3 regions of the Lysinibacillus sp. RS11 genome follow, and region 1 is predicted to be linked to each of the others. Evidence: predicted binding sites of a transcription regulator. Region 1 holds the regulator's gene; each other region holds the start of a gene.
The links. The regulator LexA, encoded in region 1, represses DNA repair genes until DNA is damaged. The targets are predictions, from matches to a motif close to CGAACATATGTTCG.
Positions count from the first base shown of each region.

Region 1 (3,815 bases):
GTCACTCTTTAAACATGATTTATTTACCGGAGGGGGAAGGTTGTCTTTCGGTCAATAGAAACGTTAATGGCTTTGTTCCAAGATATGAAAGAATTAAAGTTAAAGCATATGACATACATGGGCAAGAAGCCATTTATCATTTCAATGGATACGGTTCCATCGTAATGCAACACGAAATAGATCATTTAAACGGTATCATGTTTTATGACAGAATAAATAAAGAAAATCCATTTAAACTACCAGACAATGTTATGATTGAGAGTTTGTATTAATTAAGAAAAGACTAGTAGTGCAATTTCACCCGAAATAACGGTCAGTACGATTAACTGACCGTTATTGGGCCAACAAAACGTTGGTCCCCTAGTGTCGCCACAAGATAAGGCTTCCTATCAGCAGGATGACAAAACTCCCACTGATTGAAGTTTCATTTTATTTACCCGTCAAACTTTCTTGATGTTCCCTATATCTCCGATGTACAGTAGCTTTACTTACATCAAAGCCTAGACCTTTTAGTGTCATGGCAATTTCATCAAATGTGAAGCCTCGATTACGTAGCTTGATAATCTCTTCAACAGGCACATCCTTACGTTCTTGACCATTAGGATTTCCCCGATTAGATAAATTGTTTTCAGGACGATAGCCATTTTCAACGGCACGACGCATACCACGACGTATTTTAGCATTATGGATTCTGCGCTGGTACTCCTCTACGATCGCTAAAATCTCTAGTAGCATCGTATCCATTTCATTTAATTGTACAGGGCCCTCGTCTCGCATAGAAAAAACATCCGTTTCAGTTTTTTGTAATAAATGCAATACTGCCATTCTAGCATTTCCACGTCCTAAACGTGTTTCATCCTGTACAAATAATGCTTTAACTTCTTTTTCTTTAATAAAGTCGAGCATTTCAAGTAAGCCCTCACGTTCCACATCATAGCCACTATGCTTATCCATAAAAACGTGCTTCACTTCGTAGCCCTGCTCTTTAGCATAGCGCATCAACTCCTCTTGTTGACGCTCAAGCGAGGAACTTTGTGTCTCTTTTTCTGTACTTACACGGCAATAGACAACAGCCGATTGTTGTTTATTAATCATTGTTCATTTCTCGCAATTTCAATTGAATTTATGGGCATGGACTGGTCACCCACTACTGGAATCACTAGGGATTTACCTGCAATAATATCAACGTTCGATAATTCATTTTCTGCCTTTACAAGCTTAATCCAATCATCCGTTTTCATTTTACCAGAGTATTGCTCAGCTAACGACCATAAACTATCACCATGTTCGATTTCAATTTCGGCGTAAGTAACATCGCCTGGATCTGTTATAAAAAGGTATGCTGCAAATAGTAGACATACCCCTAACAAAGTAGTAATATGTGGATTTTTCTTTAACCAGTTCATCATCATAACCCCTTTTTAGAATGTTTGTTCGGAATGTATGTTCTCATAATAATACGAACAAATGTTTTTGTCAAACACTTTTCGAACCTATGTTTGCTTAAGTGTTCGCATTCTGTTATACTACTAATAAGTAGAATGATTAGAAAAAAAGAGGTGAGCAATCATGAAAAAAGTTTCGAAAAGACAAGAAGCCATATTAGAGTTCATCAAAGAAGAAGTACGCACAAAGGGGTATCCACCATCTGTACGTGAGATTGGTGAAGCAGTTGGACTTGCTTCAAGCTCAACAGTTCATGGACATTTAGCTCGTTTAGAACAAAAGGGCTTCATTCGTCGAGACCCAACTAAACCACGCGCTATTGAAATCCTAGAGCCAGAGGATTCTATTCAAAAGCAACAAGTTGTACATGTCCCACTTGTTGGGAAGGTTACAGCAGGTTCTCCAATTACTGCTATTGAAAATATCGATGAATACTTCCCACTTCCAGATATTTATGGTACAAGCGAAGATGAGTTATTTATGCTAGAAATTATGGGTGAATCAATGATTGAAGCTGGCATCTTAGACGGTGATTTAGTCATAGTTAAACAAAGAGCAACAGCTAATAATGGTGATATTGTCGTAGCCATGACTGAAGAGGATGAAGCAACTGTAAAGCGTTTCTTCAAGGAAAAAAACCATTTTCGTTTACAGCCTGAAAACGCAACAATGGAGCCGATCATCGTAGACCAAGTTTCTATTTTGGGGCAAGTTGTTGGTCTCTATCGTCGTGTACATTAGTATCTCAATATTAAAGTATAAAAAGAGGATATTATGTTCGCATATACCTCTTTTTCTTAATTTAAGGCTAGAGAATCAAGCAAGATGAGCACGAGTACACGCATTTAGTCCAGTCCTTTTGGAAAAAATCAAAATACGAAAACGCGTTGCTAGAAATAGTACTAAATGAAGATGTCGAAGGAGACTTTTCGGACATCTTTTTTCTTTTGATCATAACTTTGCTTAAAAGAAAAAAAGAATCCACTTTAGCATGGATTCCTAGTAAGCATCGAAACGTCGAACTAGCAATTTTAAGTTATCAAGTATTATGCCTCTACTTTGAATTTCAAACTTGCCCTTACAAATGCAGTAAATAATTTCTTCGATCCACCATCTCCTACAATGGCAAGCTCTTCAGGATGCCACTGTACGCCCAGACAAAATGGTAAATCTTCGTGTACTACCGCTTCAACGATACCATCACTTGATTTTGCTGCTACTTTCATTTTTTCCGAAACTACATTTACAGCCTGATGATGAAATGAATTAACAGCAATTTGCGCTTCCTCAATAATCGTTTTTAGTAGTGTATCAGGTGTAACATGAACATAATGTGTAGCAACGCCTCGAGCCGCTTGTTGTTTGTGCTTTAATAATTTACTACTATGATATTCGCTATCAATATCCTGATAGACCGTACCTCCTAGCGCTACATTTAGTATTTGCATCCCTCGACAAATGCCAAAAATCGGCATTTGGCGAATAAAGGCCGCTTCAATTAAGGCAAGCTCCACAGAATCCCTTTCTGGATGAACTTTCCCTAATTTCGGTGTAGGTTCTGCACCAAAGAGAAATGGATGTACATCATAGCCACCCGATAATAATAATCCATCCGTTAACGATAAAATTTGTGCTACATCCTCTTCTATGCCAAGCGGAATTATCAATGGAATTCCACCAGCTTCAATGACACTTTTGCTGTAGGCGGCATTTAATCTAGAAGACAAATCATCTTCCACAAAGGCCGTTATACCGATAACTGGTTTCACTTTATCCCCTCCATGATCCACAAGATTTACGACTTACCAACATTCAAAATACCAATTCATCAACGCGTCTCCATAAAAATAGACAACGATAGCTGCTAGCGCAATAGATGGTCCAAATGGTATAGGCGTTTTTCTTCCCTGCCTACGGACCTTTAACACCACTATCCCAACAATCATTCCAATCACAGCTGATACAAATAGTGTCAGAAGTGTATGTATTGTGCCGAGTACAAGACCGAGTAAAAAGAATAATTTAATATCGCCACCACCCATACCACCTCTTGATAAAGCAGCAATACTATATAGTATGCAAAATCCTACGACAGCACCAACTATACTATCCCACCACGGAGACAACGGCGATATCAAGCGTCCAATAATTAGTAATGGTAAAAAGAATAGGAGTATTTTATCAGGAATAAGCATATACGCAAAATCCGATACAACAATAATTACTAATAATGAAATCAATAATAGTGCTACAAAAAATTCTGCACTAAAGCCTAATTTCCAATAAGCCAAGGCAAATAATATGCCTGTTATAAGTTCCATCAGTGGATAAATCCCAGAAATTTTTTGACCACAGCTACGGCATTTCCC
Region 1 covers NZ_CP168124.1:1,306,772-1,310,586, reverse strand. The annotation lists gene def (peptide deformylase) at 1-272, shown strand, start outside; gene AB9L17_RS06350 (YneB family resolvase-like protein) at 430-1,095, opposite strand; gene yneA (cell division suppressor protein YneA) at 1,092-1,406, opposite strand; gene lexA (transcriptional repressor LexA) at 1,570-2,187, shown strand; gene AB9L17_RS06335 (gamma-glutamyl-gamma-aminobutyrate hydrolase family protein) at 2,493-3,215, opposite strand; gene AB9L17_RS06330 (prepilin peptidase) at 3,249-3,815, opposite strand, start outside.

Region 2 (3,815 bases), 550 kb from region 1:
CATCATTCGTTTCTTGTGATGTTATGCCTGAATTCGATGACAATATTGAAATTGAAGTTCGCACGGAGGATTTAAAAATTGATACGTATCGTGCAACAGGAGCCGGTGGTCAGCATATTAATACAACAGATTCAGCTGTTCGTATTACGCACATTCCAACTGGTACTGTCGTACAATGTCAGGCAGAACGTTCACAAATTAAAAACCGTGAAAAAGCCATGACGATGTTAAAAGGGAAGCTCTATCAATTAGAGATTGAAAAGCAGCAGGCACAGCTAGATGAAATCCGTGGTGAACAGAAGGAAATCGGCTGGGGCTCACAAATTCGTTCATATGTATTCCACCCATATTCAATGGTGAAGGATCATCGTACAAATGAGGAAACAGGTAATGTAGGAGCGGTGATGGATGGAGATTTAGATCCGTTCATTAATGCATACTTACGTTCAAAAATCGGGTAATGAAGGCCCCTCAGAGGCACAGTAAAATTGTGCTCCTGAGGGGTTTTTTTGTTCTGCTAGATTAGCTACGGTTGGTCGTCCTATTAAAAAGGCGGATAATACGGAGTGTCTTGACTAATTTGCTTACGTTCATTCATGTAATGCTTATAAAGCATCGATGCATTGACAAATTGTTTGCTAATAGAAGCATATTGAACGGGTAGTTCAATTTGTTGATCGTTTTTCAGTGTGACGATACAGCCCATTTTACTCGGGACAATATTCGAAATGGCATGTAGTCCAATCCATATATTGTGGATGGAGTTTGGTGAATAAGTTGGTAAAAAAATACATGGGTAACCATAATCAAAAGTAACAACGATGGGAAGTTTATGTTGATTGCCGAAGAAGCGTTTGGCGGAATGTTTTGCTGCCTCATAGGTTGTTCCTAGTGAAATACAAGATTTTCGTAATACATGCAATGGCTTCCTAGTAACAATCAGTTCATTATGCTTGTCGATTACTCGAGTGAAAATTTTAGAGTTGTACTGAATTGGTTCTAGTAAGTAGGTGTTAAAAGACATTAAATATCCATTGACATAATTTGCTGGCATATATGTAGCCCCTCCTTTTCTATTTATTATTGAAGTGTAAAACACAAAATTAAATTCAGAAAATATAGATAAAGAACAAAAGCAATTGGTAGAGCAAGCAATTGCTTAGAGAATTTGCATGAAATGGCATGAGATTAATAGTAAATCGAAGTGAATTTCAGTTCTTAAGCATTGCTTTTTAATTTCAATTTTCATATAATTTAGAAAAGGATCGAGGTGAGGTCGTTGGATAAATATTATCCGTATACAGATTTTCTAAAAGCCGTTGGTCAGTCAAAGAAAGTAAGTGAGGCAGAGAAATTATTAAACGAGATTTATTTAGATTTATTTATAAATCATATCCAGCGTATGTATCGTGAAGAGCAGCTCATAGTTCTGATAGATAGAGCACTCGATGAAAAAGATGAAAAGGCCTTTCATCTATACGCAACCGAACTAAAAGCGTTACACCAAGTAACAAGTGAATAATATGACGAGCCCGCTCTCCGTTTAATGGAGGGCGGGATTTTTTTGCTACTTTTTTTGAAAGATTGGTGATTTGGGGTGGCTTGAACTCGTCGAAACCTCATATGGCTTGAGTGGATTTAGCATTAAGCCGAGTGGAATCTTTAAGGGGCCGGGCGATTCTTCGGCGAACCCGACCAGAACTGTGGCCAAGCGGAGCCGATGTTGCGGTAACCCGATCAGAATTACGACGAAGCGGAGCATATCTTCCGACAACCTGATCATATCTCCAGTCAACCCGATTAGTTTTTCAGCCTACCCGAGCTTTCGCCTCCTTATCTGCTCGAATCTCCAGGACTTGAGGAGTCTATCATCAAACGATGGAAATCGCCTCTAGGCTAATACATTTCCATCCGCCAATCTCGATTAGTTAACATTTGGAAAGGGTAATCTATTAACAGGAACTCCAAGTTTACAGATAGCACTTTAAGCTATAAGGAATTTCACTTTTTATTTCTCGCAATGGTCGAATGTATGAATAGGCTGTCAGTATGCACTTCAGTACGTATGTTCTATAAATATTCATCTCATTGTAGCAAAAGAATAAAATTTTACAAACATTCGTTCGTTAAATGTTCGAAATTTTAATAGTGCTATGCTAAAATATATGTACAAATTGGAAGGAAAGGACGGGGAAATGTGTGCAAACATTTGATTTACAAGCGCCATATACGCCAAATGGGGATCAGCCACAAGCAATTGCAGAATTAGTGGAGGGTGTACGTGCAGGTAAACGTCATCAAACATTGCTCGGTGCAACAGGCACAGGAAAAACGTTTACTATTTCTAATGTCATTAAACAGGTAAAAAAACCGACACTTATTATGGCACACAATAAAACTTTAGCGGGTCAATTATATAGTGAGTTTAAAGAGTTCTTCCCTAATAATGCCGTTGAATACTTTGTTAGCTACTATGATTACTTTCAGCCAGAGGCCTATGTACCGCAGACGGATACTTATATCGAGAAAGATTCAAGCATTAATGATGAAATTGATAAGTTGCGTCACTCTGCAACATCTTCATTATTCGAGCGTGATGATGTCATTATTATTGCATCCGTGTCCTGTATATATGGTCTAGGTTCTCCAGAAGAATATCGTGAAATGGTCGTATCAGTGCGTACTGGAATGGAAATTGAACGTAATCAGTTGCTTCGAAAACTGGTCGATGTACAGTATGAACGTAATGATGTGAGTTTTACACGTGGGACGTTTCGGGTACGTGGCGATGTAGTGGAAATATTCCCTGCATCTCGTGATGAGCATTGTATCCGCGTGGAGTTTTTCGGGGACGAGATCGATCGAATTCGCGAGGTGGATGCGTTAACTGGTGAAATACTAGCGGATCGTGATCATGTAGCTATTTTCCCAGCATCTCACTTCGTTACACGAGAAGAAAAAATGCTAAAGGCCATTGAAAATATTGAAAAAGAGTTGGAGGAGCGTTTAACTCTATTACGTGCAGAGGATAAATTATTAGAGGCACAGCGTTTAGAGCAACGTACTCGCTACGATTTAGAAATGATGCGTGAAATGGGCTTTTGCTCAGGTATCGAAAACTACTCGCGTCATTTAACATTGCGTGAAGCGGGGGCAACTCCATATACGTTACTTGACTATTTCCCTGAGGATTTTTTACTTGTTGTCGATGAAAGTCACGTTACATTGCCACAGGTTCGAGGAATGTATAATGGTGACCAAGCACGTAAAGGTGTGCTAGTTGAGCATGGATTCCGTTTGCCATCAGCACTAGATAACCGCCCTTTACGTTTTGAAGAATTTGAGAAACATATACATCAAGCTATTTATGTATCAGCAACACCAGGCCCGTATGAGCTTGAGCATACTCCGGAAATGGCGCAGCAAATTATTCGTCCAACCGGGCTGCTTGATCCACAAATTGACGTACGTCCTATTGAAGGGCAAATTGATGATTTAATCGATGAAATTCAAGGTCGTATTGCCCGTGATGAACGAGTACTAGTTACAACATTGACGAAAAAAATGTCAGAGGATTTATCGGCTTATTTGAAAGAAATGGGCTTAAAGGTGGAATACTTACATTCAGAAATTAAGACGCTAGAGCGAATTGAAATTATTCGTGAGCTTCGCAAAGGTACTTATGATGTTCTCATTGGTATTAACTTATTGAGAGAAGGGCTAGATATTCCTGAGGTTTCGCTTGTAGCTATTTTAGATGCTGACAAGGAAGGGTTTTTACGTTCAGAGCGTTCACTCATTCAAACAATTGGACG
Region 2 covers NZ_CP168124.1:761,708-765,522, forward strand. The annotation lists one part of gene prfB (peptide chain release factor 2) at 1-461, shown strand, start outside; gene AB9L17_RS03755 (competence protein ComK) at 545-1,054, opposite strand; gene AB9L17_RS03760 (IDEAL domain-containing protein) at 1,280-1,522, shown strand; gene uvrB (excinuclease ABC subunit UvrB) at 2,200-3,815, shown strand, end outside.
Region 2: uvrB (excinuclease ABC subunit UvrB) is a predicted target of LexA. The motif match lies at 2,113-2,126, and genes of this name have one in related genera.

Region 3 (3,815 bases), 2.1 Mb from region 1:
TTGGAGCAGCTGAAAATCATATTAAAATGGAACTAACTGATGGCTATGAAAAATTAGATAGTGTCGGTTTTAATAAGGGCCATCTACACGACGAGCTAACATTTGGAATAAAAGTGTCATTCACAGGGGATTTACAAATTAATGAATGGCAGGGACGTAAAAAGGCACAATTTATGATAGAAGATGTTCAAACGACAGAGTGGCAATTATTTGACATTCGTGGTATACGTCAAACATCACGTTGGTTAAATACTGTACCAAAGGAAGAGGCAACGTTTATCGCCTTTCGTCCAGAAACGATTACCTATTATCAGTCACTTATTGGTGTACCGATTCTAGCAGTTGATTCTACGCTTTCAAATGTAAATCAAAGCCAGTATATCGTACTATTAGATTTGCCACAAAATGTTCGAATGTTAGAAAATGTACTACAGAAAACAACACCTTCCCGTATCTATGCACACTTTTACATGCCGGATTCACAGTATTTCAATGGATTACCAACGCGTGAGCAATTCTCTTGGTACTATAAGTTTCTAAAAAATCGACCTGCTTTTCCATTAAATAAGCATTTGGATGATTTAGCGAAGCATACAGGTTGGCCATTAGATGCATTAAAATTTATGACACAGGTGTTTTTTGAGCTTGATTTTGTTAAAATGGAGAGTGGACTGACGACTGTCAACGTGAATGCCCCAAAACAAGCACTCACAGAGGCACCGTCTTACAAACAGCGTTCAGAACAGATTGAAATGGAGCAAAAGCTAGTATATGCCCCTTATATAGAATTAAAACAATGGTTTGATGAACGATTACATTAATATACGAAATAGGTTTCGTAGGAGGAGCAATAACATGGATTTAAAGCAATACGTAACAACGGTTGAAAACTGGCCAAAAGAGGGCATCAGTTTTAAAGATATTACAACAATTATGGATAACGGTCCTGCATACAAATATGCAACTGATCAAATCGTAGATTACGCAAAAGAACTAGGTGCTGAAATTGTAGTAGGTCCAGAGGCTCGCGGCTTCATTATCGGATGCCCGGTTGCTTATGCGCTTGAAATTGGTTTTGCACCTGTTCGTAAACCAGGAAAATTACCACGTGAAGTAATAAGTGCTGACTACGGTCTTGAGTATGGTAAAGATACGTTAACAATGCACAAAGATGCGATTAAACCAGGTCAAAAAGTATTAATCTGTGATGACTTACTTGCAACTGGTGGTACAATTGAAGCAACAGTGCGTTTAGTTGAACAATTAGGTGGTCAGGTTGTTGGCTGTGCCTTCCTTATCGAGTTAACAGAGCTAAACGGTCGTGCAAAAATTGGCGACATTAACATAAAAACACTTATTGAATATTAATAACGTTTCTAGTAAAGAAAGCAAAAAGCGTCACATCCTTGTGGCGCTTTTTTTGTGCGTGAATTTGTTAATTGATAAAAACTATTGAGAAAATATAATGAAAATGGAATGCTTATCATTTAGCGATAAAGTCGATTTTGAAGTTATTAAATAAAGAAGATGCTAACATCATAACGTGGAGTTGATTATCGAGTTTTCATGTTGTTATCAGCGATTTCGGCATTTTATCAGCGATTTTCATGTTGTTATCAGCGATTTCGGGCATTTTATCAGCGATCGGCATTTTGGAACATCGAGCCGTTCCACCGATTTTGTTTCCGTTGTCGTTTCGCTTTCGCACAGATGGAATTCGCCGCTAACTAAGCAAGGAACGCCGCTAAAACATAAAAATGCGCCGCTAACTAAGCAAGGAACGCCGCCAAAACATAAAAATGCGCCGCTAACTAAGCAAGGAACGCCGCCAAAACATAAAAATGCGTCGCTAACCAATCAAGGAGCGCCACGAAAACCCGAATTTCCGCCGCTTTGCTTTTGCGCAAAAAACATTTTCAACCTCTCGTTTTTGCCGAAAAGACATATTTTTTTAATAAGACATCAAATTTCATTGAAGTAATAGTTGGAGTTGAAGCCCTTAACATATCGGCTTCAACTTTTTTGTATAAAAAATTTTTGACATCACTCAAACAAAAGTTTATAATATAAACAAATATAATAAAAGGTGATGCTATGAATGAAAGAGAACAGGCAGTCCTTGCATTAATTCGCCAGAATCCGTTTATGTCTCAGCAAGAGATGGCAGATAAGATGAATCTATCTCGTCCAGTCCTTGCTAATTTAGTGTCGAGCTTAACGAAGCAGGGGAAAATTGTCGGTCGTGCGTATATTTTACCTGAAGAAAATGAAATTGTTTGTATCGGTGGAGCCAATCTTGATCGAAAATTTCATGTAAAGGGGAACGTACAGTTCGGTACATCCAATCCTGCTAGCTCTTCATTTAGTGTAGGTGGTGTTGGTCGAAACATTGCTGAAAACTTAGGCAGATTAAATCATCAGGTTACATTACTGACTACTGCCGGCAAAGATGCGGATTGGCAAGTGATCCAAGAAGCTTCGGAGCCATTTATGAATTTACGTTATGTGGAGCAGCTCCCTGATGCTTCGACTGGTTCCTATACTGCGATTATGGATGAGCAGGGCGAGCTAGCATTAGCGGTGGCAAACATGGAAGTATATGAACTACTGTTGCCAAGTTTGCTAAAAAAACATGAGGCCATGTTGATGAATGCAGGCTGCTTTATTATGGATTTAAACTGTCCAAAGGAAACAGTAGCTTACATTCAGCAGGTGTCGATTGCCCGCGAAATTCCGTTTGTCATCGTACCTGTGTCTTCGCCAAAAATGAATCGACTGCCGGATACGTTGCAAGGTGTAACATGGTTTATTTGTAACACAGATGAAGCAGAAACAATTATCGGTCATGCAATTGAAGGCGCTGCACATTATGAAAAAGCTTTACAGCAACTTCTTAAACTAGGTGCTGAGCATGTAATTATTACAGCTGGTAGTAATGGGGTGTATGCAGCTTCTACTACAACGAAGCCAAGTCATTTCTCAGCTAAGGCTATAGAAAAAATCGAAGATGTAACAGGTGCGGGGGATGCCTTTGTCAGTGCCGTGATCCATAGCTGGCTTACTGGGCAAACCTTTGCAACATGTATTGATGCAGGCTTAACGAATGCCAAAAATACGCTTGCATCTCCATATACAGTAAGACCTGAGCTATCAGTTGATTTGTTAAAAAGTGAAATGGAGGAATAACAACATGAAAGAATTCATCGTATTATCAGAAGAAGTAAAAGCAGGACAAGCACAAGGTTTACCAATCGTAGCATTAGAATCAACAATTATTTCTCACGGAATGCCATATCCACAAAATGTACAAACAGCACGTGAAGTGGAACAAATTATTCGTGATAATGGTGCTGTACCAGCAACTATTGCATTAATCGACGGTAAAATTAAAATTGGTTTATCAGATGAAGAGCTTGAAATGTTCGGTAATGCACAAGGTGTAGCTAAAACATCTCGTCGTGACCTAGGGTATTTATTAGCAACAAAAAAATTAGGTGCGACAACTGTAGCGGCAACAATGATTTGTGCAGAGCTAGCTGGCATTGAAATTTTCGTAACAGGCGGTATCGGTGGTGTACACCGTGGTGCTGAAACAACAATGGATATTTCAGCAGACTTAGAAGAATTAGCACAAACAAATGTAGCTGTAATTTGTGCGGGTGCTAAGTCAATTTTAGATATTGGTTTAACTTTAGAATATCTTGAAACAAAAGGTGTACCAGTCGTTGGATATGGTACAGATGAGCTACCAGCATTCTATACACGTCAAAGCGGTTTTGATGTTAACTTCAAGATTGATACACCAGAGGAAGTGG
Region 3 covers NZ_CP168124.1:3,384,308-3,388,122, reverse strand. The annotation lists gene recJ (single-stranded-DNA-specific exonuclease RecJ) at 1-821, shown strand, start outside; gene AB9L17_RS17495 (adenine phosphoribosyltransferase) at 856-1,368, shown strand; gene AB9L17_RS17490 (hypothetical protein) at 1,544-1,981, shown strand; gene AB9L17_RS17485 (carbohydrate kinase) at 2,095-3,186, shown strand; gene AB9L17_RS17480 (pseudouridine-5'-phosphate glycosidase) at 3,191-3,815, shown strand, end outside.
Region 3: AB9L17_RS17485 (carbohydrate kinase) is a predicted target of LexA. The motif match lies at 2,049-2,062, and genes of this name have one in related genera.